DNA from 2 places in the Thalassospira sp. SN3W genome. Region 2 is predicted to be linked to the other one. Evidence: riboswitches for the same ligand, from Rfam matches in the RefSeq annotation. Region 2 holds a riboswitch; the other holds the start of a gene.

Region 1 (16,382 bases), 1.4 Mb from region 2:
ACAAACAGGCAGGACCGCAGAATTTGTCTGATCGGGCCATCAGATCAAATTGCACGCTCTAAAAAAATCACATATTCCTGAACTTTACTTTGGTAATTATCAAAGTAATTTCATTTGCGTGGGGAAACCGCCCGGTGATCACAGAACAGGCCGATCTGAAACTGTTGCGCATCTTCGCAACCATTGTAGAGGCTGGGGGATTTGCCGCCGCGCAAAGCGATCTGAACCTTTCACTTTCAACAATCTCAAGCTATGTCACTGCCCTTGAAACCCGCTTGGGATTTACGCTGTGCAAACGCGGGCGCAGCGGCTTTGCCCTGACTGCCGAGGGTCAGGTCGTATTTGACGAAGCCCACCGGATTTTCAAATCTATTGCACAATATGAAACCAAGATGCGTGCCCTGCGTGACAAGCTAAGTGGCACGCTGACCATCGGGTTGACCGATAACACCATCACCGATCCTGGCACGCGCCGATTTGAAAAAACCATCGCCCGGTTCATCGAACGCGCCCCCGATGTCACACTGAATGTGGAAACCCTCCCGCCCAATGATCTGCTGCGCGAGGTGGTGACCGACAATATCCAGATCGGGATTTGCAGTTTTCCCAAAACGGTTCTCGGCCTGCGCTATATCCCGCTTTATACCGAAATCCATCGCTTTTACTGCGGGTCGGCGCATCCGCTGTTTGCGCGGCCCGACCCCGAAATCAATATTGATGAAATACGGCGTTATCGCCTGATCGGGCGCAAACCTTGGCTGGGGCGTGATTTAAAGGAATTCGCAATCGCCCGGCCACATGCAACCGTATCCGATATGGAGGCCGAAGCCCGCCTGATCCTGTCAGGGGCGTATCTGGGGTATCTGCCCGAACACTATGCCCGGCAATTCGTCGACGACGGACGCATGCGCATGATCCAACGCGACCAGTTCACGGTCAAAGTCACCTTTCAGGCATGCTTTGATGACAGCAAACAGACCGATCCGATCACCAAGCTGTTTCTCGACATGCTGATCGATGATTTTGGCCATGCTGGCGATGAAATCCGTTAAATCGCAATAGCAATATTATCCAATATTCCTGTTTGGAACTTCCCTAGATTAAGGGCAGGCTCCTCGCCCACCACCAATAGTCATAAGTCGCCACCAGCGATCACAATGAAAAGACTGAAACGGAAACGCACAAGATGTCTCGCCCCGGATCTGCCCCGACCCGGCATTTCGATGCCGACACCATAAGACGCGGTGCCATCGCCTGTCTGCCCCTGCTGCCCAGCACCATGATCTTTGGTGCGGTGCTTGGCGTGCTCGCCACCCAGCGCGGTCTGTCGCTGGGTGAACTTCTGTTCATGAGCCTCACGGTCTTTGCCGGATCGGCACAATTCGTTTCGGTCGATCTGTGGCGCGAAACCATCCCCAGTGTGACGATCATTGTCGCAACCGCGGTGATCAATCTGCGCTATGTCCTGATCGGGGCATCCCTGCGCCCGGTGTTTCGTGGCCGTCCGCTCTGGGTCAAAATCTGCGGCATGCATATGGTGGCTGATGAAAACTGGGCGGTGACCATGACCCAGGAAAACCCTGCCAATCCGGGCTTCCTGCTGGGCGGCGGCATTTTCCTTGGCGTTGTCTGGGCGGCGGGCAACACCATCGGATATCTGCTGGGCGGGGGCATACCCGACCCGAATGTCTATGCGCTTGATTTCGCCTTTACCGCGGTCTTTGCCGCACTCACGGTTGGCATGTGGAAGGGCCGGGTTGATCTTCTGCCGTGGCTGGCCGCCGCCATCGGATCATTGATCGGACATTACACCTTGCCCGGCACATGGTCGATCCTTGCCGGAGCCGGGGCCGGGGTGATTGTGGCCGCCCTGACATGGCGCGAGGACATGGACGACACCGCACCCGAAACTGAAATAGCAGCAGATGCTTATGGCGCCCCCGAAGGCACCTATTCGACGGAGGCTGGCAAATGATGAGTTTCGCTGATCTGACCACCTTCAGCACCGCCTCGGTCCTGACCATTCTTGGCATGGCGATTGTGACCTATGGCATGCGCCTTGGCGGTCTTCTGATGGCCGACCGCCTGCCGCAACACGGCCGCTGGGCGCATGTGCTTGAACGCCTTCCGGGTGCGGTCCTGATTTCCGTCTGGGTGCCAAGCGCATTATCTGCCGGTGCGATTGGCATCGCCGGTGCCGCCGCCACCGTGATCACCATGATCTTTGTGCGCAACCTGTTTGCCGCGATGGTCGCGGGCATGGTGCTTGTCGCGGCGGGGCGGTATTTCCTCGGCTAAAGACACAACACGCAAACATGCAAAAAGGCCGCCCCGAAAATTCCGGGCGGCCTTTTTCGTGATCGTGGTTGGCTTTACGCCGCAACCATATTCTGCTCGCGCGTGGCTTCGAATTTCAGGTTCGGCCAATCGCGTTGCGTGGTTTCAAGATGCCAGGCATTGCGCGCGATAAACACCAGCGTTTCGTCGTGATCCTCGAACAGGGCCGACTGGTTGGCATCGCGGAATTTCTTGATTTCCAGCGGATCGCTGCCCATCACCCAGCGCGCGGCATAGGCCGGTGTCGGTTCGAAATGCACCTTGATGCCGTATTCGGCCGCGATGCGTTCTTTCAGAACCTCGAACTGAAGCTGCCCGACCACACCAACGATCCAGTCCGCCCCCATCATCGGCTTGAACACCTGTGATGCGCCTTCTTCGGCAAGCTGTTCAAGCGCGCGCTGAAGATGTTTGCCCTTCAGCGGATCATCAAGGCGCACCTTCTGCAACAATTCCGGGGCAAAGGCCGGAACCCCCCGGAAACGAAGGTCTTCGCCCTCGGTCAGAGTATCGCCGATGCGCAATGTGCCGTGGTTCGGAATGCCGATGATATCGCCCGGCCAGGCTTCTTCGGCAATGTCGCGTTCATTGGCAAAGAACAGCATCGGGTTATGCACCGCCATCTGTTTTCCCGCGCGCACGTGCTTCAATTTCATGCCACGTTTGAAGTGGCCGGAACACAGGCGGATGAACGCGATACGGTCACGATGGTTCGGGTCGATATTGGCCTGCACCTTGAACACAAAGCCCGAAACCTTTGTCTCGTTGGCTTCGACAAGGCGCGTTGCCGCTTCCTGCGGGCGCGGGGTCGGTGCGATATCGCCAAGTCCGCGCAGCAATTCACGCACACCAAAGTTATTGACCGCCGAGCCAAAAAATACCGGCGTCAGATGCCCCTCGCGGTAGCTTTGCAAATCAAATGGCGGACAGATTTCGCGCACCATTTCGACTTCTTCGCGCAGCTTCTCCAGAAGGTAATCCGGGATCAGTTCATCAAGCTTCGGATCATCAAGCCCCTTGATCGGAATGGCTTCCTTGACGACATTGCCGCCTTTTTCCATGAACAGAAGCTGATCATTGACCAGATCGTAACAGCCATGGAAATCCCGGCCCGATCCAATCGGCCATGTCACCGGCGACACATCAAGCGCAAGGTCACGTTCGATCTGATCAATCAGTTCAAAGAAATCACGTGATTCACGGTCAAGCTTGTTAACAAACGTCGTGATCGGCACATCGCGCAGGCGGCAGACCTCAAACAGCTTGCGCGTCTGGGCCTCGATCCCCTTGGCACCATCAATCACCATGACGGCGGAATCAACTGCGGTCAGAACGCGGTATGTATCTTCGGAAAAGTCTTCGTGGCCCGGCGTATCAAGCAGGTTGAAGATGTTCTTTTCAAACTCGAACGTCATGACGGCGGATGACACCGAAATACCGCGATCCTGTTCGATCTTCATGAAGTCCGAACGTGCGCCACGCTGTTCCTTTTTCGCCTTCACCGCACCGGCCATCTGAATGGCACCCCCGAAAAGCAGCAGCTTTTCAGTCAGTGTCGTTTTACCCGCATCCGGGTGGGCAATGATGGCAAAGGTACGGCGGCGCGATACCTGCTCGTCGATCGTCGGCATGGTTCATCCATTGATCATGATTTCGGGTTGGCGCGCACTGTACTGATTTTTGGCGCGCATGCCACCGTGAAATCGTCATATCGGGCATGATCGCATCCATCGCTGAAACAAATTCGTCATTTGACTTCTGCATAATATGTCAATATTTCCCGACATATGGAAATAAATACAGCAATCAGCGCCCTTGGCGCACTGGCACAGGAACACCGTCTGGCAGCATTCAGGATTCTGGTGCGCGTGGGCGAAGACGGCATGGCCGCAGGCGACCTCGCACGCAGCCTTGCGGTCCCGCACAACACCATGTCCACCCATCTGTCGGTTCTAAGCCAGGCCGGACTGATCACATCACAACGCAATGGCCGGTCGATCATCTATCGGATCGTCCCCGATGTTATGCGTGATCTTTTGGGATTTCTTGCCGATGATTGCTGTCAGGGCCGCCCGGAACTTTGCGGTATCGCGGTTTCCGGCAAAACATCGACCTCGACCTGCTGTTGAAACGCCAAACCGGCATAACCGGACGGAGACATCATCATGACTGGCGGTACCTATAACATCCTGTTCCTGTGTCAGGGGAATTCCGCACGTTCCATCATGGCCGAGGCCATCATGAACCGTGAAGGCGCAGGGCATTTTCATGCCTATAGCGCCGGGGCACATCCGCGCGGCAATCTGCATCCCTATACAATCGACCTTCTCAAAAGTCTGGGCGATGATCCGTCTGTCTTTTCCTCCAAGCCGATGGAAGTCTATTCCGCGCAGGACGAAATCAAATTCGACTTCATCTTTACGGTCTGCGACCAGACGGCAAAGGAAAGCTGCCCGATTTTCCCCGGCTCCCCGATGACCGCCCATTGGGGCGTACCCGATCCGGCAAGTGCCACCGGAACCGAGGCCGAAATCCGCCTTGCCTTCGCCGATGCCTATCGCATGCTGCGCAACCGGATTTCAATTTTCATGAGCCTGCCTTTCGCATCCCTTGACCGGATGTCGCTGCAACAGAAGCTCGACGACATTGGCAAAACCGGAATGCCCGCGAACGAAAGCGCATAAAACGCGAAACGGTCACTAACGGCCCCCGTTAGTGACCTGATATTCAGGAGTCCTCGAAATGAGCCGCAAAATCCGTATCGGCATCAACGGCTTTGGCCGCATGGGGCGTCTTGCCTTGCGCGCGGGCTGGGGCCATCCCGGCCTTGAATTCGTCCATATCAACGAAATCAGCGGCGGGGCGAAAACCGCCGCCCATCTGCTGGAATTCGATTCCGTGCATGGACGCTGGGATCATCCGGTAACCTGCATCGATGATACTGTTGTCATTGATGGCCAAACCACCCTGACCTTTTCGGAAAATGCCACACCGGGCGATACCGACTGGGTCGGGCAGGGCTGCGACATCGTTTTCGAATGCACCGGCAAATTCAAAACCCCCGAAACGCTTCAGCCCTATTTTGATCAGGGGGTGAAAAAAGTCATCGTCGCCGCCCCGGTCAAGGAAGGCGCGCTTAACATCGTTTATGGCGTCAATGACGATCTCTATGATCCGGCAATCCATCACCTTCTGACCGCGGCAAGCTGTACGACAAACTGTCTGGCCCCGGTGGTCAAGGTCATCCACGAAAAACTGGGTATCGTGCATGGTGCCATCACCACCATCCATGATGTGACCAACACCCAGACCGTGGTTGACCTGCCGCACAAGGATCTGCGCCGCGCCCGGTCCAGCCTGCAATCGCTGATCCCCACCAGCACCGGCTCGGCCACCGCCATCACCATGATCTACCCGGAACTGGCCGGAAAGCTGAACGGCATTGCCGTGCGCGTGCCGCTGCTGAACGCGTCGCTGACTGATTGCGTGTTCGAAGTCGCCTGCGACACCGATGTCGAAACGGTCAATAACCTGCTGCGCACCGCATCGGAAACCTATCTTGCCGGGATTCTCGGATACGAGGAACGCCCGCTGGTCAGTTGCGATTATCTCAACGATCCGCGCTCCTCGATCATCGATGCCGGATCAACCATGGTGATCGACAAACGGCAGGTCAAAATATTCGCCTGGTATGACAATGAATGGGGCTATGTCTGCCGGATGGTTGATCTGGCCGCCAAAGTCGCCCAAAGCCTTTAGGATCATTTTCATGTCATCGGCCATTCGCAATTATGCCCTTGTCACATCCGCCTATTGGGGATTTACCCTGACGGACGGGGCTTTGCGTATGCTGGTTCTGCTGCATTTCAATGACCTTGGATATTCGGCCTTTGAAATCGCCCTTCTGTTTGTCCTTTATGAATGTGCCGGGGTCATCACCAATCTGGTCGGTGGCTGGCTGGCACAGGCGCGCGGGCTCCGCTTTACCCTGTTTGCCGGGCTGATCACCCAGATCGCCGCCCTTTCCGCCCTGTCCCTGACCAATGAAAACTGGCTGCCGTGGATATCGGTTGCCTATGTCATGGGCCTGCAGGCCGCATCGGGTGTCGCCAAGGACCTGACCAAAATGTCCAGCAAGTCGGCCATCAAGGTTCTGGTGCCCGAAAATGCCGACGGGGCATTGTTTCGCTGGGTGGCCCTACTGACCGGATCGAAAAACGCGCTCAAAGGGGCCGGTTTTTTCATGGGCGGTGCGCTTCTGGCCTGGCTTGGTTTTGGCGGGGCGTTGCTCGCGATGGCAACCGGGCTGACCGTCATCCTGATTGCGGTGGCCCTGTCCATCGGTCCCGAAATGGCCGCCCCGGCCAACAAACCGAAACCCAAATTCCGCGAAGTCTTCTCCAAGGATCGCAAGATCAATATCCTGTCAGCCGCCCGCATGTTCCTGTTCGGATCGCGCGATATCTGGTTTGTCGTCGGATTACCGGTCTTTCTGGCAACCCATCTTGGCTGGGGCCATATCGAGGTCGGCACCTATATGGCGCTGTGGGTGATCGGCTATGGCTTCATCCAGACGATTGCGCCCAAAATCCTGCGCGCAGGCACCCATGCCCCGGACGGACAAAGTGCGCGCCTGTGGATTTTCGCCCTGATCATCGTGACCGCGGGCATTGCGGCCGCCGTGCAATTTGATATCTCGCCCGAAATTGCCGTTCTGGGCGGTTTGATGGTCTTCGGGCTGGTCTTTGCGGTCAATTCATCGCTGCATTCCTATCTGATCCTTGCCTATGCCGATGGTGACAGGGTCGCGATGAATGTCGGGTTCTATTACATGTCCAATGCCGTCGGGCGACTGACTGGCACCATCCTGTCGGGACTGGCCTATATGTATGGCGGTCTGGTTGGCTGTCTGGCCGTCTCGGCCGCCTTCCTTCTGATCGGCTGGATAATCAGTTTTGGCCTGCCAAAACACCAATCCGGGACGCCCGAAGCACTGCATTAGAAAAAAGTTATCTCGCAGATGCGGCATAAATCTCTGAAAAGACTCACTTTCCGATTTCATTTAAATTTAATCAGATAAAAAACAGTGACAAAACACAGGATGTAGGCGTACGATTCTGTTGTACGGTCAATAACTGGACCGCAGGAGGGGTTCCCGAGTGACGCGAGAGCACGTTGTAAAACGGAATTTTTCGCCCCCCGGATCGCAGATGCAACATGTTGCTGCGAACGGCGGTGAACCCACCCGCCACTTCCATCGCAAGATGAAAATTGAATGCGCGCCTTTCCATGATGGAATGGCGCGTTTTGCTTTATTGGCACAATTGATGAGGTGACTTATGGGTAAGCGCGCAGCACGCCGTCGTAGCCGTCCGCAACAGGCAGACACCAACGTTCACGAGCTGTTTGACGGTGACAAGTCAAACTGGCATCCCCTGAACGGTCAGGGTGACGTCCCTCAGAACGGCCAACGCGATCAAAGCTTCCGCCGCCACATTCGCCCGAAAAGCGAAAATCAGGCGGCCCTGATGGAAGCAATCGATGCCTTCAACCTCATCCTTGCACTTGGCCCGGCGGGAACCGGGAAAACCTTCATCGCTGTTTCCAAGGCCGTCGAAGCGCTGGACAAGGGCGAAATCGGCCGCATCGTTCTGGCCCGCCCCGCGGTCGAGGCTGGCGAAAATATCGGCTTCCTGCCCGGCGACGTCGAAGCCAAAATGGCCCCCTATCTTCGCCCGCTTTACGATGCACTGAATGACCGTCTCGGTGCCAAACGCCTGCGGCAGTACCTTTCGGACGGCACGATCGAAATCGCACCGATTGGCTATATGCGTGGCCGCACACTCAACAATGCCTTCGTCGTGATTGACGAGGCCCAGAACTGCACCTACGGACAGCTCAAGATGCTGGTCACCCGCCTTGGCTGGAATTCAACCATGATCCTGACCGGCGACCCGGACCAGACAGACCTTCTGCCGGAAATGTCGGGCCTGTCGGAAATGTCCGACCGTCTTGAAAATGTCGAAGACATCGCCTGCGTCAAACTGGCTGATCGGGACATCGTCCGTCATCCGCTGGTCGCCAGCATGCTGACCGTCCTTTAACCTTTCGGCACGGCAAACCAAAAGAAGAAGGCGGGTCCGTCACCGGGCCCGCCATTTTCACAGGCTTATTTCCCGATGTTTCGGGGCATGTATAAATCCCCGCCATCACGGTATTTTTCCGCCATCGCCGCCATGCCTTCCTTCTGCACATCGGCCCTTATTTCGTGTGAAATCCGCATCGAACAGAATTTCGGCCCGCACATCGAACAGAAATGCGCCACCTTGTGCGCCTCTTTCGGCAGGGTCTGATCATGAAATGCCCGTGCGGTTTCCGGGTCCAGCGACAGGTTGAACTGATCTTCCCAGCGAAATTCAAACCGCGCACGCGAAAGCGCATCATCGCGTGCCTTCGCTGCCGGGTGGCCCTTGGCAAGATCGGCGGCATGGGCGGCAATCTTATAGGTAATCACCCCGGTCTTCACATCATCCCGGTCCGGCAGGCCCAGATGTTCCTTGGGCGTCACGTAACACAGCATTGCGGTCCCGAACCAGCCGATCATCGCCGCCCCGATCCCCGATGTAATGTGATCATAGCCGGGCGCAATATCGGTGGTTAGCGGCCCCAGCGTGTAAAACGGTGCTTCGCCGCAAATCGACAATTGCTTGTCCATGTTTTCGCGGATTTTATGCATCGGCACATGGCCCGGCCCCTCGATCATCACCTGGCAATCACGATCCCATGCAATGCGGGTCAATTCGCCCAGTGTTTCCAGTTCGGCAAATTGGGCGGCATCATTGGCATCGGCAATCGATCCCGGCCGCAATCCATCGCCCAGCGAAAAGGAAACGTCATACGCCCGGCAGATATCGCAAATCTCGGCGAAATTCTCATACAGGAAACTTTCGCGATGATGATGCAGGCACCATTTCGCCATGATCGACCCGCCCCGCGATACGATGCCGGTCACCCGGTCCACGGTTAACGGGATGTGATGTAATCGCAATCCGGCATGGATGGTAAAATAATCCACCCCCTGTTCGGCCTGCTCGATCAATGTGTCGCGGAATATTTCCCATGTCAGGTCCTCGGCAATCCCGCCGACCTTTTCCAAAGCCTGATAGATCGGCACCGTCCCGATGGGCACCGGCGAATTGCGGATGATCCAGTCGCGGATATTGTGGATATTGCGCCCGGTCGACAGATCCATGACCGTATCCGCCCCCCATCGCGTCGCCCAGACCATCTTTTCAACCTCTTCGGCCATTGATGATGTGACCGCCGAATTGCCGATATTGGCATTGATCTTGACCAGAAAATTCCGTCCGATGATCATCGGTTCGGCTTCTGGATGGTTGATATTGGCTGGGATGATCGCGCGCCCCCGTGCAATTTCTTCACGCACGAATTCGGGCGTCACATGATCGGGGATCACCGCCCCGAATGCCTCGCCATCACGCTTGGCATTGGCGCGCATTTCCGCCCGGCCCAGATTTTCACGGATCGCGACATATTCCATTTCGGCGGTAATGATTCCGGCCCGGGCATAGGCCAGCTGCGTCACTGCCCGCCCGCCAGTTGCGCGCAACGGCGCATGGCTTTGCGGAAATGCCGGAACCGCATGGCTTTCACTTTCGACAAAGCCGTTATCTTCGGGTTTGATGTCGCGCCCGGCATATCGTTCGGTATCAGCACGCGCCGCGATCCAGCTTCGGCGCAGTCGTGGCAGTCCCTTGGCAATGTCAATCGTGACATCTGGGTCGGTATAGGGCCCCGACGGGTCATAAACCCTGATCGGCGGTTCGCCTGCGGTGGCATGAACCGCAATTTCACGCATCGGTACGCAAATATCGGGAAAGTGCGATCCCGTAATGTGGATTTTGCGCGATGCGGGCAACGGCCCGGTTGTAACATCGCTGGTGACATCAATACTGATATCGGTTTTGGTAGATGGAACAGACATAAAAGGCCCCTTTGCAATCAAGGCAATGGAGACCCAGTTCTGCGAGAGGCTGCTGATGAAAAATGCCGACCGGTGATGGGAAAACCGCCATGACAAACGGGGCGTACCCACAGTATCAAAACAGGTAAATATGCCGGCATCCGCACCATCCCTACGCCAGTATGAACTGGATCAGGTTCAAAGGGTCACTGCGCTGCAAAGCCAGCAGTTTCTCAGCCCCTTGTCGGGGCTCCCCAGGTGATCGATTGCAGGGTTACAAGTTATGCGGGTAATGTCAATTGGTGGAAAACACCCGACACCCGAAACCTAGCGCCCCGTCGCCAGCTCGCCATTTGACGCCGGAATACTGTCCTGACCGGCCTTGCGCGCCCGGCCCGTATGCCAGAATTCCGGGTCTTCGGTATAACCACTGAACTCGTCGAGATGGATGTCTTCGGGCGGTTCGGGATGGATCGTGATATCCAGATCGGGATATTCCGCCCGGATGCTGTCCATCACCTGATGGCAGATGGTGTGCGATTCCCGCATCAGCATCCCGCCATCCATGATCAGTTCGATCTCGGCAAAGCGATGCACGCCCGATGACCGGGTGCGCAGACGGTGAATGCCGATCACGGACGCGTTTTTCATCGTCAGTTCGATGATCCGCTGGCTGTCTGATTCCGGCAATTCCTGATCCATCAGGACCGAAACCGAATTGCGCCCGACCTTGACCGCGGAATAAAGCAGGAAAAGCGCCACCATGCCGCCAATCGCCGGATCGGCCCAGTTCAGGCCGGAAAAACCTGCAACAAGGGCAACAATCACCGCCAGATTGGACAGGATGTCGCTGGTGTAATGCATCGAATCGGCGTCAACCGCCAACGACCCGGACATCCGCACCGCTTTTCGTTGCAGCAACACAAGCCCGACGGTCATGACAAGCGAGATCGACATGATCCACACGCCTTCAACCGCAAACCGGATCGGCTGCGGTTCCGCAAGACGCGATCCGGCCTCCGCCAGAACCAGAATGGCCGCCCCGATCATGAAGGCAGACTGGAAAAGCCCCGCCAGCGGTTCGGCCTTGCCATGGCCAAAACGGTGATCGTGATCGGCCGGGCGCCATGCGCTTCGGACCGCCATGAAGTTGATCACAGACGTCCCGACATCAAGCATGCTATCAATCATCGAAGACAGAAGGCTGACGGAATCGGTCATGAACCAACCGGCGGCCTTGATGGCAATCAGCGTCGCAGCAATGACAATAGAGGCCGTGGTTGCCCGACGTGCCCATATTTCCCTTTGCGCGATGTCAATGACAGGACATTGACTCATGTTCTACAGACCCTTGGTCTTCAATTTCCGCTCGCTGATTGCGGTTTTATATCGTGAATTGGCGTAATATGTAATGACTATTGCCATACTTTGACCTTCGCCTGTGCAGCAAATAGCGCATATTTGATATTCCGCAAGGTTTTCAAACCAGACCGGAGCGACTATATCAGCCCCGCAGGCGGATAAGAGCAAACAACAGGCCCACTTATGATTGTTGAAATCGGACATTATGCCCTGGTGCTGTCACTCGTGGTGGCATTGGCACAGTCGACCATCCCGTTTCTGGCCGCATCGCGGCGTGATGTCGCACTTCTGAAAATTGCGCCACGTCTGGCGATTGCCTGCTTTGCCCTTGTCGGTACAAGCTTTGCCGCCCTGACATATGCCTATGTCACATCCGATTTCTCGGTCGTCAATGTGGTCGCCAACAGCCACACCTCCAAACCGCTGATCTATAAAATCACTGGCGTCTGGGCCAACCACGAAGGCTCGATGCTGCTCTGGGTGATGATCCTGACCCTGTTTTCGGCTGCCGTCGCGGGCTTTGGCCAGAACCTGCCACCAAGCCTTCTGGCGCGCGTCGTCGGCGTCATGGGCTTGATAGCCCTCGGCTTCCTGCTGTTCATCCTTCTGACGTCTAACCCGTTCGAACGCGTGATTAATCCGCCGCTCAACGGCGAAGGCATGAACCCGCTGCTTCAGGACCCCGGCATCGCCATTCACCCGCCGTTCCTTTATCTCGGCTATGTCGGTTTCTCGGTGGCCTTTGCCTTTGCCGTTGCCGCACTCATCGAAGGCCGGGTTGATCCGGCATGGGCGCGCTGGGTCCGTCCCTGGACGCTGGCCGCATGGATGTTCCTGACCGCCGGGATCGGGCTTGGCTCCTGGTGGGCCTATTACGAACTCGGCTGGGGTGGCTGGTGGTTCTGGGATCCGGTTGAAAACGCATCCTTCATGCCGTGGCTGGCCGGAACCGCGCTTTTGCATTCGGCGATTGTCGTTGAAAAACGTGACGCGCTCAAAAGCTGGACGATCTTCCTGTCGATCCTTGCCTTTTCCTTCTCGCTGCTCGGCACCTTCCTTGTGCGGTCGGGCGCGCTGACATCGGTTCATGCCTTTGCCACCGATCCGACGCGCGGGGTGTTTATCCTGTTCCTGCTGTGTCTGACGGTGGGCGGGTCGCTGGCCCTTTATGCGTGGCGCGCGCCAACCCTGAAGGGCGGCGGTCTGTTTCAGCCGATCTCGCGCGAAGGCGCACTTGTTTTCAACAACGTGCTGCTCTCGATTGCCGCGGCCATGGTGCTGCTCGGCACCCTTTATCCGCTGCTGCTTGAAACCCTGACCGGTGAAAAGATTTCGGTCGGCGCGCCGTTCTTCAATTCCACCTTCGTTCCGATCATGACGCCCCTGATCATTGCCATGGCATTCGGGCCGATGATGCCTTGGAAACGTGCCGATCTGTTTGCGGTTCTGGGCAAGCTCAAAATCGCCATTGCCGCCGTGATCCTCGTTCTGATCGTCACCTACTGGCTTGCCGGTGGTCCGGCCTTTGCCCTGTTTGGCATGGGGCTGGCGATCTGGCTGTTTGTTGGAACGATGCTGGAATGGGCCGGACGGATCAAGCTTTTCCGCGAACCGCTCTCGACCAGCTTCCGCCGGATGCGCAATCTGCCACGCTCGGCACACGGCACCATGCTGGCTCATGCCGGGATGGCGATTGTCATTGCCGGGATCACCGGATCACAGGCATGGACCGAAGAATCGGTTCAATCGCTTGCCATCGGTGAAAGCACGGTTGTTTCGGGCCATACCTTCACGCTCAGCAGCCTTCGCGAATATCAGGGGCCGAACTTCTTCGCCCGCGAGGCCACCATCACCATCGCAACCCCGGGCGAACGCACCATAACGCTTACCCCGGAAAAGCGCGTCTACACCGTAGAAGGCATGCCCACGACCGAGGCCGGAATCCGGTCCGGTTTCACCGGCGATATCTATGCTGTCATCGGCGATGAAGACGCCAGCGGCAAATGGGTGACGCGCTTCTATGTCAAACCGATGATCCCGTGGATGTGGGCCGGTGGCATCATCATGGTGCTGGGTGGTCTGATGTCGCTCTCCGATCGTCGTTATCGCGTCGGTGCCCCTGCCCGCTCCACCAAAACGGTTCACACCGTACCCGCCGAATAGGATTCTCAATGACCATCTGGATTGTTCTTGGCGCCTTGACGGCTCTGGTGGCGGGTTACGTCCTCTGGCCGATCTTGCGAAATGCGCGTTCCGCCAGTGCCGATGCGGGTGATGATCACCTTGCCGACATGGACGAAGACGAACTGCAACGCGATCTTGCGGTTTACCGCGACCAGCTTGCCGAAATCGGACGCGACATCGAACGCGGCGTTCTGACCGGCGAACAGGCCGACGCCGCCCGCACCGAAGTCCAGCGCCGCATCCTTGCCACCGATCAGCGCATCAGCACCCGCCAGCAATCCGGCGAGGCCGCAACGCGCATCTCCCGCCTGCGCCCGGCTGTTGCGATCTTTACCCTGCTTCTGTTTGTCGGCGGTATCGGCCTTTATCTGGATCTTGGCCGCCCCGACCTTCGTGATCGCCCCATGGCCAGCCGTACTGACGAAATCATGGCCGCCCGGCAGGCCAGCGAAAATGACGCCAGCCGCAATGACGCGCTGAACCGCGCCGTACAGGACCTGTCAAACCGCCTGCTTGAAAATCCCGATGACCTCAAGGGCTGGGAACTGCTTGGCGCCAGTCTGATGGCACTTGGGCGCGCCGAAGAAGCCCAGACCGCCTTCCTCGAAGCGGTCAAGCAATCCGGTCGCGATGGTGATTATCTGGCGATGTATGCCGAAAGCGTCATCCGGGCGAATAACGGCCAGGTCAACACAATCGCCCGCGGCGCACTCGAAGAAGCCGCCCAATCCGGCAGCAAGGACCCCCGCATCCAGTATTTCCTCGGTCTTGCCGATGCGCAGAACGGCAATGTCGCTGCCGCGATTGATCGCTGGATCGTGCTGGTGAATGGTGCGCCGTCCGATGCCGGATGGCTTCCGATGGTGCTGGCCCGGATCGACGAAGCCGCCCTCGCCCAGGGGATCGACATTACCGGCCGGATCAAGATCACCCCGCCAATGGCCTCAAACGCCCCTGCCGGGCCCGGGGGACCCTCGCGCGAAGACATGGAAGCCGCCGCCGAAATGTCGCCCGAAGAACGTCAGGAAATGATCCTTGGCATGGTGTCGCAGCTGGCCGACAAACTGGCGGAAAACCCGGAAAACCCCGAAGGCTGGGCCCGTCTGATCCGCGCCTATATGGTGATCGGCCAACCCGATCAGGCAAAGCAGGCCTATGACAACGCCCGGCAGGTATTTTCCGATGATACCGATCTTCTGACCCGCTTTGCCGGGTTGGCCGATGAACTGGGCATCCCTGCGAATTGACCGGCCCCAAACGGCCACCATCATTCATCACCCAGAATCGAACGCACCGTGAAAAATCGCGGTGCGTTTTTTCTGTTTACACCCATACGAATGCAGCCAACCAAATAATACGCAAGGATAGTATTTTGATCAAACTTTCGCCTGTATCCTATTGATTTGGCGTTCTGTTTCCTCAAATTTGACCCGTTGAAAAAGTGAACCGGATTCAGAAATTTCAAACTTTTCGCCTACAAGATTGAATTTATTCTGTCTTTTTCTTCAATTCCCCTAAAAGATTGACTATAATTCTCATCTATCAAAAGGGGGAGTTTCCGACATTCCCCATCCAAAAGAATAAGGACGTCGCATGATCGCCGGTGCAAGCGGGGCCGTAAGCAATTTGCTGCTGATAGAAGACAATCCGGGCGACGCCCGATTGGTTCAGGAAGCGCTCCGTGAATTCACCCACCCGGTTACGCTGCATCATGTCAAGGATGCGATGACCGCGCGCCAGTTCCTGCAACAGGATGGCCCCTATCGCAATGCGCCAAGACCCCGCCTGATCCTGCTGGACCTGAACATGCCCCGCAAGGATGGCCGCGAAATGCTGCGCGAAATCCGGAATGATCCGTCATCCGCCTCGATCCCTGTGATCGTGCTGACCACGTCGGGGGCCGAACATGATGTGGATCTGTGCTATGCGGCGGGGGCGAACTGCTATCTGCGCAAACCGGTCGATGTCACGGAATTCATCGAACTGATGAAGATGATCGAATCTTTCTGGCTCGGTCTTGCCCTGACCCCGTCCCCCTGATCCCGCCGCCGGTTGCGGCTACCCCCATCACGCTTTCCCGATCAGCCCTTCTGACATGCCAAAAGCAAAAAGGCCGCTGTCTGCACAACAGCGGCCTTTTTAACAAAGTCGAAGATCGATGATCAGTTGGACAGTGCGGCAATCTGCGCACGGGCAACCTCAAGCGCACGCTCGGCATTCGCCTTGTCATGCGCCGTGGTTGCCGCCTTCAGATCCGCCTGCGCGGTCTCAAGACGTGCCTGGGCTTCATCGGCCTTGATATCGGAAACCGGAACCGCTTCTTCGGCCAGAATGGTGCAACGCTCGGGGTTAACCTCGGCGACGCCACCGGCAACGAAGATACGTTCGGAAACCTTGCCACCTGCATAGATGTCGATGACACCGGGGCGAATGGTCGAGATCATCGGCGAATGCTTCGGCAGCACGCCAAAATTCCCGTCCGTGCCCGGAACAACGACCATCTCGACCGGCTCGG
Region 2 (16,382 bases):
CTTTCGGGCACCCTGATACTGCCCGATGGTGCGGCGGCCGACACGGCCCCCATTGTCCTTCTGATCCATGGCGACGGCCCGCAGGACCGCTTTTCGCATGACGGTTACCTGCCGCTGATCAACAGCCTGCTTGATGACGGAATTGGTGTTTATAGCTGGGACAAGGCCGGCATTGGCAACAGCACGGGCAACTGGCTTGATCAATCCATGAATGATCGCGCCAACGAGGCGATGTCGGCCTTCGCCGCCCTTCGCAACCTTGATGGCAACCAAAACCGCAAAATCGGTTTTCTGGGGTTCTCGCAGGCTGGCTGGGTCATCCCCGATATCGCCAATCGCCTGCCCGATGCCGCCTTTCACATCCTGGTCGGCGCGGCAGTCAATTGGCAGCATCAGGGCACCTATTATAGGCGAACGCGCCTCGCGGCCCTTGGCACCCGGCCCGATGAAATCGCCATGCGCATTGAAACCGCGCACAACATGGATAACCGGATTTTTGGCCCCGACAGCACCTATCAGGACTATCTGGCCATCCCCCATGATCAGGAAGTCATGTCACAGGACCGCTATGAATTTGTGAAACGCAATATCGGATCAGACGCCACCGGGCCGCTTGAAACAGTCACATCGCCCCTGCTTGCCCTATGGGGCGAAGATGACCTGAATGTTGATGCCGCTTATAATGCAACGATCTATCGCAAGCTTGCCCTGCCCAACAATCGCGCAAACAGGGTCATCACCCTTCCCGATGCGACGCACGGGTTGCTGCGCAGCCGCCTGTTTAATTATCAGCTTGCCGATCAGATGCCCGACATCGTCAAACTGGCCTTTGTCGTGATGGGGCGGCATGTCTATGCCCCCGGCGCGATGGATCACATCACCACCTGGATCAAACAGATCACGCAAAGCCCATAGCCCGGCGCGCTAAAGCGTTTTGTGTTTAATCCGCATCAAACCGGCAACATCATTGTCGTTGCCGTGCGAAACCCGAACAGATGACGCAGCAGGCCAAGCTCCTGCACCTCGCCCGCAACAAAGCCGCATCGTTCATAAAGGGCACGGGCGCGCGGATTGGTATCGATCACGTCAAGCCGCACCTGCGCCAGATTGCGCGCCCGGGCTTCATGTGCAATCCCGTCCAGAAGTGCCGTGCCAACACCTTTGCCGCGCGCATCAGGATCAACAAAAATGCCGTCCATCAACAGCACCCCCTCGGACAGATCCCGTTCAAGAATATCGATCAGAACACCGCGCCACAATCCGCCCCACGCGCCATAAATCGCGCAGATATCCGATAGCTTCCCGCCAATAAACGCCCCCGCGGGCGTTTTGAAACCGGCAATGCCCAGCAGATCACCATCGGACGACACTGCACTGATCGCATGTGCCGGATCAACAACCCGTCTCAGGAACCGCAACGCCTTGTCCTCCGGCTTCAACACCGGGGCAAGCTTCTGGCGAAACGCCTGCCAGAAAAGATCAAGCGCCTTGTCGATATGGCTATCTTCGATGCCATGATGAATGGAAAAAGGCTGCCGGTCCTGCATCTGTACCTTCCGCGATCCTGTCGATCCGAAAAAGATAACCGGACGGCATGATTTCACAAGCCAGGGATGTGATACCGATCACGATCCCGACTTGGATTTATGCTCCGGCTTGCCCTTGCGCTGGCCCGATGCCAGTTCCTCAAGCTCCTCCTCGGACATGCTTTCTGCCATCTCGCGCGCAGCCCCGGTCAGTTCGCTCTTTTTCTGCTCGCCACGCTTGACCGAAAGCGCCAGACCGGCAGCTTTCTGCTGGGATTTCGATTTTGCCGGCATTGTCTCGTCCTTCGTTACCGTTTGCCCTGTTTATCAAACAAACCAGACCGGCACGTGTTCCGAAAAGTCGATAAAAACGCGCGCGCATGCCGCAACGCCCCAAACCGTCACTCCCGCGAACGCGGGAGTCCATCGCGCCGCAAATTCAATACCCCCAAGACCACCACATGCCCACACCCTCACCCGGCCACAGCCGCCCGCGGCCGAATGATCTTGCCACTTTGGCGTTGTTCAAACAGATGCGCGATCCAGCCTGCCATCCGCCCGACAGCAAAAATGCCAAGCCCCGCCCCTTTGGGCAAATCAAGTTCGCGTTCCAGCAACGCCAGCCCGAAATCAAGGCTGGGATATTGCCCGGTTTCATCCGTCACCCGGTTGGCAATCCGCGCCCAGAACGCATCGCCGACCTGCCCGCAGGATTGCATAATCGCGCGCGTGCGCGGATCGCCATCGGGATAAAGCGGATGCCCGAAACCGGGCGGCACGCCATCGCGTACCGGATCGATATTGCGCCGTTCCACCCGGTCCATCCATGCCCGGCAACGCGGCGTTAACCCGCCATGCCGACTGCCCGATAATGTCGCCAACCCCGCCAGCAACGACGCCGGAACACTCGCCCCCGCCGATGCCGCCACCCGCACCGCATAGGCCGACGCATTCAATTCATGATCGGCACACAGCACAAGCGCGCGGCGCAACAGATCCGTCGCCTCCGGCTTCGCCGACCAGGCCCGCGCCAGCATCACATGGATCGGACTTTCGCCGTCATCGCGCAGACCGGCGGCGGCCAGGGCCGCAAGCCGCATCAGCTTCGCCGCAACCGGGCGGCCATCCCCGGCAGGATGGTTTGTCACCTCGCCCGCCATCATCGCAATCATCCGGTCAAACGGTGTGGCGTGATTGGCCGGGATGAAATCCGGCGCGCAGCATCGATCCTGATCGACCCGCAATCCCGCCAGAAGACGCGCGGCATCTTCAAGCGTCATGGTGTCAGACAGCCCCACCGCATCCCTGCCGCGATAGAAAAACCGCCCATCGGCAATGCGGGTGATTTTCGACACCAGTATCGGTTCGCCCCAGTCAATCGTCGATGCCGCCACCGATTGCCGCGACCGGCCGCGTTTTTTGCCCGCGATGATTTTGCGCACATCACGATGGTCATAAAGGCTTTTGCGTGCGTCCCCCGGATGGGCAATGGCGCGCACGATCCCGCGGCTGACATAGGCATAAAGCGTATCGCGCGATATGCCGGTCGCCGCACAGACTTCCTGTGCCGACAGCGTGAAAAATGCGGTTTCATTCATCGGATCATCAAGATTTTTCATATCGATTATCTTGATCAAGATTGACGATTTGTCCAGCCCCGCGTGATCCTTGGGTGATCAATCCCCGCCCCGCGCCACCAGTGCGGAAAAAGGAGCCACCAACATGACCGCCATGACCGACAAGACCAATCCGTTCATCGCCCCGATTACCGATGCCCTTAACGCCGCCCTTGATCTTCCGGGCGGCACAAACGCCATGCCCGATATCAAAATCACCGGCACGGACGCCCTGCCATCCTTCTTTGCCGTCACCGATCTTGCAACCGCGTCCATCGGCATCGCAGCCGCCATGATCTCGCGCTATCGCTGTTTGGCGACTGGCGATCTGGCGGACATCACTATTGATCAAAGGCTGACATCAAAATGGTTTGATATGACGATCCGCCCGATGGGCTGGGAATTGCCGCCGGTCTGGGATGCGATTGCCGGTGACTATAAAACCGCTGATGGCTGGATACGGCTTCACACCAACGCCCCGCATCACCGTGCGGCCGCCCTGTCGGTTCTGGGCGATTACACGGACCGCGAAGCCCTCGCCCCGATTGTCGCAAACTGGAAATCCGATGACCTCGAAACCGCAATCATTGCGGCGGGCGGCTGTGCCGCCACCATGCGTAGCCTGGGTGACTGGCAATCCCACCCGCAGGGGGTTGCGATTGCGGCCGAACCGCTGATCGGCTGGCAGCATCACGGCATCACCGCAAAATCCCGCCACGTTATCCGGCCGAACCGGCCTTTGGCCGGGATCCGCGTGCTTGACCTGACCCGCGTCCTGGCTGGCCCCGTCGCCGGGCGGTTTCTGGCGGCCTATGGCGCGGATGTCTTGCGCATCGATCCGCCCCACTGGGACGAGGGCGCGGTAATCCCCGAAATCACCCTTGGCAAACGCTGTGCCGGGCTTGACCTCAAAAGCACCGAGGATCGCAAAACATTCGAAAGCCTTCTGGCCGGTGCCGATATCCTGCTGCATGGCTACCGCCCCGATGCCCTGCCCGGCCTTGGCTATGGCGCGGACGAACTTCGCCGCATCAATCCCGGCCTGATAGATGTGACACTCTGCGCCTATGGCTGGACCGGCCCGTGGGCCAAACGGCGCGGCTTTGACAGCTTGGTCCAAATGAGCTGCGGCATCGCCGATTTCGGCATGAAACAGGCCGATGCGCCAAAACCAACGCCCCTTCCGGTGCAGGCCCTTGACCACGCAACCGGCTATCTGATGGCGGCAAGCACCATCCACGCCTTGTTGCTCCGCAGCCAGACCGGCCAGATCACCACCGCCCGCCATTCGCTGGCCCGCACCGCCCACCTGCTCTGCCAGACTGCGCAACCAACCCGACCCCAAACCATCGCCCCCGAAACCGAAAACGACATCGCCCCGCATCTCGAAACCACAAGCTGGGGCAAGGCCCGGCGCGTTCGGTTCCCGGCCACGATTGATGGCGTCGCACATGGTTGGGATTACCCGGCAGGACGGCTTTTATCCAGCGCGGCAGCGTGGTAAGCAATATATCAATTACTCAGACGATCTGGGTTTTCAGCACGGCAACAGTCTTGATCAGGAAATCCATCACAGTTCGGATGCGTGGTGCATGACGCAGATCCTCATGCACCAGCATCCAGACCTCGCGCGGTGGAAAACTTTCATGAGGATAAAGGCGGGCCAGCCTTGGATCGGCATCCCCGACAAAGTGCGGTAAAATCGCAACTCCCAACCCCGAGCCAGCCGCCGCAGCCTGTATGCTGGTATCATTGCTACGCAGCACGACCTTGCGCCCATGCAACCGCTCCTCAATCCAGCGATGTTGCGGGATACTAGCCGTCGTTTCATCCCAGCTGATAAAGTCCCAGACATGCTCGGGCTTGTCATAATCAGGTGCGCTGTAAAAACCGAACGGCATATCCGTCAACTTGCGCACTGTGACCGCCGATTTTTCCGGGCGCGACAGGCGCAACGCAATATCGGCCTGCCGCCGGTTCAGGTCTGTTGATCGGGTTTCCCCCTGCAAAACAAGATCGATCTCAGGATGCTGTTCTCGCAATTCCCGGACTTTTGGCCCGATAATATGACTGGCCAGTGCCGGTGGTGCGCTCACACAAACAGTTCCTGAAACATGGTCGGCGGATCCCGCCGCAACACGTTCAACCGCCTGCATTGCCAGAACCGCCTGACGCCCCTGTTCGGCAACCAGTTTGCCATCAACCGTCAACATCACCGACTTCGGCAAACGATCAATCAACCGGACCCCGAATGTGGTTTCAAGCGCATTGACCCGACGCGCAACCGTGCTGTGATCCACACCCAGTTCCCGTGCCGCTGCCGAAAAACTGCCCGTATCAGCCAAAGCCAGAAAGTATCGGTAGTCTTCCCAATTCATTTGCGCATTTTTCCCCATTAACTACGCAAATATAGGGAATTTCCCCCAAGAAAAACAACGGATATTCCTGATATCACATCGAATGTCAGGAGTATTTCATGACCAGAATCATCGAACTCAGCCAAATCGGCGGCCCGGAATGCCTTCAGGAACGCGCAATCAATTTACCCGCACCAGCCGTGGGTGAAGTCCGGATTGACCAAAACCGGATAGGGGTTAATTTTGTCGATATCTATCATCGCGTCGGCCTGTATCCGCTGCAAGAAAAGCCCGCGATTATCGGGGTTGAAGCTGTCGGAACCGTTACGGGAACAGGTCCTGACGTGACCGGCTTTGCCATCGGCGACAAGGTTGCCTATGCCGGTTTTCCGGCCGGAAGCTATGCCTCAGAACGCAACATTTCGGCAAGCCAGCTGATCAAAATCCCCGATGATCTTCAACCCGATCAGATCGCCGGTTCCTTCCTGCGCGGCATGACTGCCTACCTTTTATTAGAACAAATTGGCCGCGTCTCACCGGGCCAAACCGTTCTGATACACGCAGCAGCAGGTGGTCTGGGCCAGATACTGGTCCGCTGGGCCAAGCATTTAGGGGCGACAACCATCGGCACAATCGGCTCCTCAGACAAGGCACTGGCAGCACGAGCGCAGGGGCTTGATCACGCGATCTTGTATCGCGAACAGGATTTTGAAACCGCCATCATGGACCTGACATCAGGACGGGGTGTTGATTACGCGATTGACGGGATCGGCGGCGATAATCTGACCAAATCCCTAAACGCGACCAGGCCGTTCGGAATTACCGCAACAATTGGTCAGGTTGCCGGAGACATACCGCCTCTTGATCTGCGGCATCTGACCAACCGGTTTCTTGCACGGCCCAGTATCCTTACGTATGTCACGGATACAGAAAACTATCACCGGGCCGCACACGCGTGGTTCAATATTTTGCGTCAGTATGAGTTCCCGGCCGCGACCGAATATCCCCTTTCCGAGGCCGCACGTGCACATGCCGACCTTGAAGCGGGCCGAACAAGCGGAGCGATCACGCTGGTAACACAAGCCGATTGCACACCCAAGTAATCAATCGCGGTCCTGTACAGGTCAACAGGCATCGACAAATCAATTGGTTGATGCAAGCCCATGCTGCAGGGCCGCCGTGATACGCGCAACCCAACCGCCCCCAGACCATCGCCCCCAAAAACAGAAAATGACACCGCCCAGCATATCGGAACCACAAGCCGGCGCAAAGCAAGGCGCATTTGCTTCCCGGCGGTGATCGATGGCTTAGCACATGGACGGGATCACCCGGCGGGCTAGCTTCGAACGGTCGATCCGATCACTTCCGGCCATGGCGGCACTTCCGGCAACCAGTGAACCCAAGACAAACCTCGGGCGTCTGCAATCCTCGCCAACAGACGGCCTTCGGGCTCACCGCCCCCACCTGTCCCACCATCGACGGGCCACTGACCGCCCACGGCATCGCTGCCCGCTCCGGCCCCTTTCGGCAATGGCATGACCTCCGAAGGCCGGACATACCTCGGGCGTCCAGCAACCTCGCCGAAGGACCATCATCGGGCTCCCTGCCGCCTCGATCACCGTCCGGCCCCGGCAGCAACGCGCCACCCCGGCGTCCAGACACATCTCGGGCCGCCGCAATCTTCATCAGCAGACGGTTTTCGGGCGCACTGCCCCCAACCTGTCCACCACCGACGGGCCACAATCCGATGTCGCCAATGCTGCCATTGCTGCCGCTTCCGGCAAATTCGGGGTCCGTTCCCCGACAAGACGCACCTCTCCCGTCATGACAAACAAGCGCATTAAAAGCATATTAGAACCGGCTCGGAATGCCGCCGTAATGGCTCCGCCATCCGCCGACGCATATCCTGCGGGGTGCCCCGCCGCCCTGCCTCAATCCTTGCCGCCGCATCCTGATCCCCTCTTTGATCTGGTCCCAAACGCAAAAACCCGCGAGGCACAAGGCCTTGCGGGTTTCGGTCCGGGTGTATTTCTCCCGTTGACTTTTATCTTATGCCACAAACAAAAGAACAAATCAAGAACTTTTTCCAATGCTTGACGTAACGCGATGATCTGCGCATAGTCCCGTCATCTCCAGGGGGGCTGATCGTGAATCGGCTGAGAGGTTCGGTGTTGCCGGACGACCCTTTGAACCTGAACCGGTTAAGACCGGCGTAGGAAGGATCGCATGCGCAAGACAGAATCAGTGCCGAAACCGGCAACCTCCCCAAATTCCCCCGTTATGCCGGGCAACACAACGCCGTTTGATGTTCATCTGCGCGGTGGTCGCGTGGCCTTTAACGGCGACGATATTTTCCATGATCTTGATCTGAGTTTACCTGCCAACAGCATCACCTGTTTGCTGGGCCCATCTGGTGTCGGCAAAAGTACGCTGTTGCGCTATCTCGCCGGGCTGGTTGATGGCGAGGCCGACGGGGATATTGCCTGCTCGGATGGCAAGCCGCTTTTGGGTCGGGTTGCCTATATGGCGCAGCAGGATTTGCTTCTGCCGTGGCGGAGTGTCCGGGAAAATGTGGTGCTGGGGGCGGTGCTTCGCAATCAACGCCCCGATCTTGCACGCGCCGATGCGCTGATTGCCAAGGTCGGGCTATCAGACGCCGCCCACCTGCGCCCGGCCGAACTTTCGGGCGGGATGAAGCAGCGCGCCGCCCTTGCCCGCACCCTGATGGAAGACCGCCCGGTTGTCCTGATGGATGAACCGTTTTCGGCCCTTGATCCGCTTAACCGCATGCGCCTTCAGGACCTTGCCGCACGGGTATTGCGCGGCAAAACGGTTTTGCTGGTCACCCATGATCCGCTCGAAGCCCTTCGGATCGGGGATCGCGTTCATGTCTTGCGTGGCACCCCGGCGGTCCTGAGCGACGCCATCCTTCCGGCGGGCACAATCCCGCGCGATGTCACCGATCCGGAAATCCTCCGCCATCAGGCCGAACTGCTCCGTCAGCTTGGCGCCACCGCAGAGGAACTCAACCGGGCGGAGGATCTGGCATGACCAACCAAACAACGCCCCGCACCCCACTTACCGAACGGCGGCTGCTGAAACTCGCCCGACCCGTCATCATCATCGCCGCCCTGATCGCGACATGGCAGATTGTTGTGACCGTCACCGGCGCACCAAAATATATGCTGCCCGCCCCCTATGAAGTCTGGCTGACCCTGATCAAGCGTCATGACGTGTTGCTTGACCACGCCAGATACACGATTGCCGAAACCGTGATCGGGCTTTTTGCCGGGGCGGCATTGGGGGCTTTGGCAGCCCTTCCGATGGCACTTTTTGCCCCCGTGCGGTTCTGGCTGATGCCGATCTTGCTCGTGTCGCAGGCGATCCCGTTTTTTGCGCTGGCACCGCTTCTGGTATTATGGCTGGGCTTTGGTCTGGGCTCAAAAATCGCGATGGCGGCCTTGATCATTTTCTTCCCCGTCACGGTCGCGTTTTTTGACGGGTTATCACGCACCGAACCGGGCTTCCTCGACCTTGCCCGCACCATGGGTGCCAGTCGCTGGCGGTTGCTGACCCATGTGCGCCTCCCCGCCGCACTGCCTTCATTTGCCTCGGGCTTTCGGGTCGCAACCGCGGTTGCCCCCATCGGGGCTGTGATCGGCGAATGGGTCGGGTCAAGCCACGGGCTTGGCTATCTGATGCTGCATGCCAATGCACGGGTTCAGATCGACATGGTCTTTGCCTGCCTTCTGATCCTGTGCGCGTTTTCAATCACGCAATATTTCCTTGTCGACCGGGCGTTACGTGCGGCTTTGCCATGGCAGCCCGACAGCCTGAAACCGGCAAAATAAACCGAATTCCCCGCCCGAAACTGCGGGACAGAACATCAAAAATATATCCGATATCCGATAGGAGGTTCATCCATGTCACGCCTGAAATCCATGATCACCGCAGCCACGATTGGTGCGGTTGCGATGGGAATGACCAGCCCGGCATTCGCCGCGGACAAGCTCACCATACTGCTGGACTGGTTCGTCAATCCCGATCACGCGCCCCTGATCGTCGCCAAGGAAAAGGGCTTTTTTGCCAAGCATGACCTGGATGTCGAGCTGATCGAACCGGCCGATCCATCCGCCCCGCCGCGCCTTGTTGCCGCCGGTCAGGGTGACGTTGCTGTGAACTATCAGCCGCAGCTTCACGTGCAGGCCGCCGAAGGCCTGCCATTGACCCGGATCGGCACGCTGGTCGCAACCCCGCTTAACAGCCTGATCGTTCTGAAAGACGGGCCGATCAAGGAAATTGCCGACCTTAAGGGCAAGAAAATCGGCTATTCGCTGGCCGGTTTCGAAGATGCGTTACTCGGCACGATGCTGGGCAAATACGGGGTTTCGATTGACGATGTCGAACTGGTGAATGTCAATTTCTCGCTCTCGCCATCGCTGTATTCCGGGCAGGTCGATGCGATCATCGGCGGCTATCGCAATTTCGAGCTCAACCAGATGGAAATCGAAGGCAAACCGGGCAAGGCATTTTATGTCGAGGAAGAAGGTGTTCCGCCCTATGACGAGCTGATCCTGACCGTGCGTAACGACAAAACCGATGATCCGCGCTTTGCGCGCATGCTGGCTGCCCTTGAAGAAGGTGTGCAGTATCTGGTCAATCATCCCGATGACAGCTGGCAGGCCTTTATCGCGGCCTATCCGAACCTGGATGACGAGCTTAACATCAAGGCATGGGCCGATACCCTGCCGCGCTTTGCGCTCCGTCCGGCCGCTATTGACCGCACCCGTTATGCCCGCTTTGCCGATTATCTCAAGGATCAGGGCATTATCGAAACCGTTCCACCGCTTGACAGCTACGTGACCGTGATCGAATAAACCGACTGGAATGCAGGCCGGAACCAAACGCGGTTCCGGCCTTTTCCATTGATCAGCCCGCACTTGCACAATTCCCGATCCGCGACACATTCATAAGATCGAAAATATCAATCAGCCGATCAGGGGATTTGACCGCGTGACTGACAAAAAACGCCCAACGCACCACACAGCATTCGGATTTGAAAACCGCTATCCCCTGCCGGAAACCGGCAAAAGATCATTCTGGCGCTTCCTGAAGCGGCGTTATTTCGGCTCTGAAAACTGGCCAAAAGCCAAACACCAGCACGGCAAAATCCCGACCGAGGCCCCGGATATGGACGCGATCCACAATCCCGATCCGGCGCGCCTGCAAGTCACATGGATCGGCCATGCGACGGCTCTGGTGCAATATGGCGGGCTCAATATCCTGACCGACCCGGTCTTTGCCAAACGGGCATCGCCGTTCCGATATGTCGGCCCCAAACGATACAGCCAGCCGGGATTGCGGATCGATCAGTTGCCGACGCTTGATCTGGTGCTGCTGTCGCACAATCATTACGACCATTTCGATGTCGAAAGCCTTGGAAAGATTGGCAATGGCCCGCGCTATATCCTGCCGCTGAAAAACGGGGTCCTTCTGGAAAAGGCCGGAATCTCCCCCGACCAGTACGAAGAACTCGACTGGGATCAAAGCCTTTCGCATGGCGGCGTTACCATCACCCATGTGCCCAGCAATCACTGGTCGGCGCGCACCACCAAGGACCGCAAGGAAATGCTGTGGGGCGGATATATCCTTGAATTCGCAGATGGCTATCGTTTCTATTTCGTCGGTGATACCGGCTGGAACGAACGGCTGTTTACCGAAATGGGCGAACAATATGGCGGGATCGATTTCGGCCTGATCCCGATCGGGGCTTACGAGCCCAGCGATTTCATGCGCAACGCCCACACCAACCCCGAAGAAGCCATTCAGATCATGCAGGTAATGGGCATCAAGCAGGCGCTTGCCATTCATTGGGGGACTTTCGTCCTGACCGCAGAACCGGTTGACGAACCGCCGGTGCGATTGGCATCGGCACGCAAGGATGCCGACATTGGCGCGAATGACTTCATTGCCGCCCCGATTGGGGCAACACGGTTTTTTGACGGCAAAACCAATCATCAGACGAATGATTTACCCGAAACCAAAGCCGCGCAATAGAGCATAACAGATAGGTGAAGACCGGCAACGTGCAGATCGTTGCCGGTCTTCGAAAGCCGAAACCCTGGCCGCAATGTTTGGGAGAACTGCGATCATGGTCTCGGCTTTAGGCGATTTGTGCTGCACCGAAAAGAGCCAGACCAACACCGGCGACCGATGCAAATTTCATCATGAGCTTCAAATTAAAAGTTACGTTATAACATAACATTTAATTGCATGACAGATACCCTGCGTCAAGACCGTTTGAAAACGATCCCGACGCCAGATTATTCCTCACACAAAAAGATCAGACCCGCGTGCGCGGTTTGCGGATGGTGCCGTCCTCAAACCGTGAAAGCTCCATCCCGGCAAGCGTAATGGATGGCTGCCCGGTTGTGATCCAGTCCGCCAGCACCTTGCCGACCACTGGCCCCATGGCAAATCCGTGGCCGGAAAAACCGGTGGCGACAAAGAAATGTTTTGGATTGTCGAACTGATCGATCACCGGTATGGCATCGGGGGTAACATCGATATCGCCCGCCCATTTATCGGCAATACCGACCTGTTTGATTTGCGGAAAGACCTTTTGCAAATTGGCCATCGCGTTATTCACGCGCACCTCGTAGGGCTGCGCCTGATTTTCCCGCCGCCCGATCAATGGCTGCTTTGATGCCGCCGAACCCGGCAGGCGATCAACAAGGTCATCAACAAACCGCCTGTTCAGATGGAATTTGAAGGTCGCCCAATTAGCAAACAGGCCCGGTGCAAAATCGCGGGCATATTTGAACCGGCCCAATGTCAGATCCAGATCGGTCATGAATTCGTCAGCGATATTCATCGAGCCATCGGCACGTTGACGAAACGCCAGACCGGCGGCCAATGTACCGGCGGCTGAAATTTCCGGCACCGGGGTGGTGCGGATCACCGTGCCGCGCGTGGTTTGCTGCGGCAGGCGACGGCCGAATTTGGCAACGAATTTATGCGTCGCGGCCCCAGCGGCACAGATCACGTATTTGCATTTGATCTCGCCACGTTCGGATATGACCGAACTGATTGCACCGCCACTCGTTTCAATGCCAATGGCACCGCAACCTTCGGCAATAAAGGCGCCGAGTTCACCGGCACGTTTTGCGATTGCCGGGGCGGCCTTTTTCGGTTCGGCCTGCCCGTCAGACGGGGTATAAATCCCGCCAACGCCGGGGCGCGTGATGCCCGGTGCGATCCTGGCAACCCCCTTGGGATCAAGCACCTGCGTTTCGATATCAAATCCTTTGGCGTCTTCGATCCATTGCTCAAATTCCGCCATTTCGGCATCATCGCGCGCAACGAACATGACCCCGCCCTGCCGCCATTCCAGATCAGCATTCAGTTCCTGTTCAAGCCCCTGCCAGATGCGGTTGCATTCGATCATCAGGGGCAGTTCAACCGGATCGCGGCCCTGCTGACGCACGAACCCCCACGCCCGCCCCGACTGATGCGAGGCAATGGTGTCCTTTTCCAGAAGGACAACCTTCATGCCCGCCTTGGCAAGGTAGTACGCGCTGCTGGCACCATGGATACCGCCGCCGATAACGACAACATCGCATTCTTTGGGAAGGTCGAATTGGGGATCGTTCGTGATATGGGGCATCTGAATCAGTCGTTCTTTTGTTTTCGTTTTGGGATGTGGCGTGTTCCACGTTATGTTGCGCGGCAATAAATGACAACAAAATCAGGTGCCACCATGTCTGCCGATAACAAGAAACAGAACCCCGCAACCATCACGGCTCAGGCCCTGGGCTGGGTCGAGGAAACCACCCGTTCGGTCACCCCGCCGATCTATCCGTCGACCACGTTCGAACGCAATACCGATCTTAGCTATCACGATGGCCGATGCTATACTCGCACCGACAACCCGACCTATGATCAGGCCTGTGCGGTTCTTGACGCGCTCGAAGGTGGCACACAGACGCGGCTTTTCGCATCGGGCATGGCCGCCGCCGTTGCGTTGCTGCATGCGTTATCACCAGGCGATCATGTGGTCGCGCCAAAGGTAATGTATTGGGCACTGCGCAGCTTCATGCTCGATAGCGGTGTGCGCGCCGGTCTGACATTTGATTTTGTTGATAATGGCGACACGGCCCAGTGGGTGAAACATATCCAGCCGGGCAAAACCAGAATGGTCTGGCTGGAAACGCCCGCCAACCCGGACTGGCAGATCACCGATATCGCCGCCGTTGCCGATGCCGCGCACAAGGCCGGGGCGATTGTTGCGGTTGACAATACGGTTGCCACACCGCTTCTGACCCGCCCGATTGAACTGGGTGCAGATATCGTCATGCATTCGGCAACCAAGTATCTTAACGGACATAGTGATGTTCTGGCCGGCACACTTACCACTGCAAACAAGGACAGCGAATTCTGGCAACGCGTTTGCAAACAGCATGCAGGCGGCGGCGGTGTTCTGGGTGTGTTCGAAGCATGGCTGCTTTTGCGTGGTATGCGTACCCTGTCAATCCGGGTCGAACGGGCCAGTGCCAATGCCATGGCAATCGCCCGCCATTTCGAAAACCACCCTGAAATCGCGCAGGTCCAGTATCCCGGCCTTGAAAGCCATATCGGCCATGACATTGCCAAGCGTCAGATGACCGGCGGATTTGGCGGCATGATGTCGATCCGGGTCAAGGGCGGCGGCAAACGGGCCGTGGATTTCCACAATCAGTGCAAACTGTTTAAACGCGCGACGTCACTTGGCGGGGTCGAAAGTCTGATTGAACACAGATCATCGGTCGAAGGCCCAACAAGCCCTGTACCCGATGATCTGTTGCGTTTGTCCGTCGGTATCGAAGATGCCCACGATTTGATCCATGATATTGAAACCGCCCTGGATTTGAGTAAATAAAGTCGGAATGAAAATCGGCCAATCAACGGACTGGAAATTCCACGCGTGATGAAAACTGTGTTTCGTGCCCGCACACGATCTTGTTTCAAACAATCACTTTCGCTGTGTCTTGCCATTACAGCAATGATCGCGGCGACGGAAATTCCGGTTCGTTCGGCGCAGGCGCAAGCCCGCACCTCAAGCCAACCGGCAGGCATGCGTGATATTCCCGATGCCAATTCCCTGCCCCCGGCACCGGGACTGATTTTCGATATGGCCGAGCAGCGCTATATCATGTTTGACGACCTGGTTTCGCATCTTGCCGGGACGCGTTTTATCCTGATCGGGGAAAAACACGACAATCCGATCCATCATCATCATCAGGCACAATTGGTCCGCGCGCTAAGCAAACGCGAAAACACCAAGCGTGCAGTTGTCTGGGAAATGTTTAATCGCGACCAGCAGGAAAGCCTTGATCAGGCCTGGCAGGCTGTACCGCCCGAGGAACTTGGTAGTGAGTTGAAGTGGGGCGAAAGTGGTTGGCCATCATGGCATGACTATGCGCCGATTGCCGAGGCGGCAAAGGAAAACGGGCTGCCGATGGTTGCAGGCAATCTGCCCCGGGATGTCCTGCGGCCCATGATCAACGAAGGTATCAGCGCCCTGCCGACCGAGCTTGCGCAAAAGCTCTCCCTGCCGGCGCTACCCGATGATATTGCCGCACGATTTGATCAGGAAATTGCAGTCGGTCATTGCAACATGTTACCCAAATCGCAATTACCTGACTTTTCGCTTGTGCAGTTTGCCCGCGATGCGTCGCTTGCGCGCGCGATGATTGATGCGAACAAAACCATTAGCCCGGATGGCGCATTCCTGATTGCCGGTGCCATGCATGTGCGTGATGACATTGCGGTACCCTACCATCTGCGGCGTTATGCACCTGATATCGACGATAACGACATTGCAGTTGTCATTCTGGTCGAGGCAGATGACCCGGGTGAAGACCTTCCTGGTGTGCGTGATTATGCGCTTCGGATGGGATCAGAAAATGTGGCGGATTTCATGTGGTTCACAAATGATCTGCCACGTGCCGATCCGTGCGAAGACATTCAGATTGGACAATAGGTCCGAGCAAAAACCGAAAATTATTTGATTCGACGGGGCAACCAATCGGTGGTCGCAACCGGTTTGCCCTTATGCGAACGCATGACACGCGGGCGGACAACTTCTTTTGCCTCAGGCGTGGTGGCACTTTTACGGACCGAGGCATAGAAATCCACCATCACCTGAAACGGGATCACTGTCCCCGGCCCCTGTTTATATGCATCAAGATAAGGCGGATGATTGCGCACGGTTTCGCTAAGATGTTCGACAGAGTGATGACCAAACTGCGACCAGATACTTTCGATAAAATGCTGCGTTTTGGGATCAACCGATTTAAGCCGCACATCCGGTCGACTTTCTTCCATGACGGCATAGACGTTCGGTTCAATCGGACCAATATCATCTGCGATGAAAACAGCGGGCATCAACATGCGACCGTGATAATTGGCCCCGTAATAGGCCTGCGCCAGATACAGCAGACGATGAAGCTTTTGCGGTTGCAGATATTCGTTGTCGTTTAATGCATGATCAATCAGGCGAAAAACGGCTTCGAATACGGAATTAAGGACCGGCTTGTTCTGCATATCTGATCCAGCAAACGAAACGCATGGCGGATCACGATCATAATGCCGCTTGGGCACGACAACAAGGACCGGAACGGAATGTATTATTCACTTTTCAAGGAAATCCGGCAGGCGATCAGATCAAAGCATCAACCCGTGTGCCGCGAATACCCGCACCATGCACAACAGCATTAACCACCGCATAGAATGATGTTCCGCTATTCGCGCTTAGATCGAATGGAATTTCCGGATCAAGAAGGCTTGCGAAATCGATATCGCTTTCGGGTGAAATCGCACCTTCGCGGTCGCTTGCCCGACGA

What was found. A riboswitch is a leader RNA that binds a small molecule or an ion and turns the genes downstream of it on or off. The one in region 2 is predicted to bind thiamine pyrophosphate.
Region 1: it holds a riboswitch for thiamine pyrophosphate, as region 2 does, so the genes downstream of both, thiC (phosphomethylpyrimidine synthase ThiC) here and P8T57_RS17605 (ABC transporter ATP-binding protein) in region 2, are expected to answer to the same signal.

Annotation. Positions count from the first base shown of each region.
Region 1 is NZ_CP121124.1:2,418,684-2,435,065, reverse strand. It holds gene P8T57_RS10960 (LysR family transcriptional regulator) at 135-1,052, shown strand; gene P8T57_RS10955 (AzlC family ABC transporter permease) at 1,187-1,975, shown strand; gene P8T57_RS10950 (AzlD domain-containing protein) at 1,972-2,298, shown strand; gene P8T57_RS10945 (peptide chain release factor 3) at 2,373-3,968, opposite strand; gene P8T57_RS10940 (metalloregulator ArsR/SmtB family transcription factor) at 4,125-4,466, shown strand; gene P8T57_RS10935 (arsenate reductase ArsC) at 4,503-5,021, shown strand; gene P8T57_RS10930 (ArsJ-associated glyceraldehyde-3-phosphate dehydrogenase) at 5,080-6,096, shown strand; gene arsJ (organoarsenical effux MFS transporter ArsJ) at 6,107-7,339, shown strand; gene P8T57_RS10920 (PhoH family protein) at 7,677-8,441, shown strand; gene thiC (phosphomethylpyrimidine synthase ThiC) at 8,507-10,342, opposite strand; TPP riboswitch at 10,473-10,588, opposite strand; gene P8T57_RS10910 (cation diffusion facilitator family transporter) at 10,649-11,659, opposite strand; gene P8T57_RS10905 (heme lyase CcmF/NrfE family subunit) at 11,867-13,846, shown strand; gene ccmI (c-type cytochrome biogenesis protein CcmI) at 13,855-15,114, shown strand; gene P8T57_RS10895 (response regulator) at 15,461-15,907, shown strand; gene atpC (ATP synthase F1 subunit epsilon) at 16,030-16,382, opposite strand, start outside.
Region 2 is NZ_CP121124.1:3,827,637-3,844,018, reverse strand. It holds gene P8T57_RS17640 (alpha/beta hydrolase) at 1-915, shown strand, start outside; gene P8T57_RS17635 (GNAT family N-acetyltransferase) at 951-1,547, opposite strand; gene P8T57_RS17630 (DUF3008 family protein) at 1,626-1,820, opposite strand; gene P8T57_RS17625 (citrate/2-methylcitrate synthase) at 2,000-3,145, opposite strand; gene P8T57_RS17620 (CoA transferase) at 3,249-4,646, shown strand; gene P8T57_RS17615 (LysR family transcriptional regulator) at 4,663-5,520, opposite strand; gene P8T57_RS17610 (quinone oxidoreductase) at 5,619-6,602, shown strand; TPP riboswitch at 7,624-7,735, shown strand; gene P8T57_RS17605 (ABC transporter ATP-binding protein) at 7,726-8,550, shown strand; gene P8T57_RS17600 (ABC transporter permease) at 8,547-9,350, shown strand; gene P8T57_RS17595 (ABC transporter substrate-binding protein) at 9,423-10,376, shown strand; gene P8T57_RS17590 (MBL fold metallo-hydrolase) at 10,513-11,556, shown strand; gene P8T57_RS17585 (FAD-binding oxidoreductase) at 11,843-13,165, opposite strand; gene P8T57_RS17580 (PLP-dependent aspartate aminotransferase family protein) at 13,235-14,416, shown strand; gene P8T57_RS17575 (ChaN family lipoprotein) at 14,465-15,520, shown strand; gene P8T57_RS17570 (hypothetical protein) at 15,541-16,083, opposite strand; gene P8T57_RS17565 (hypothetical protein) at 16,199-16,382, opposite strand, start outside.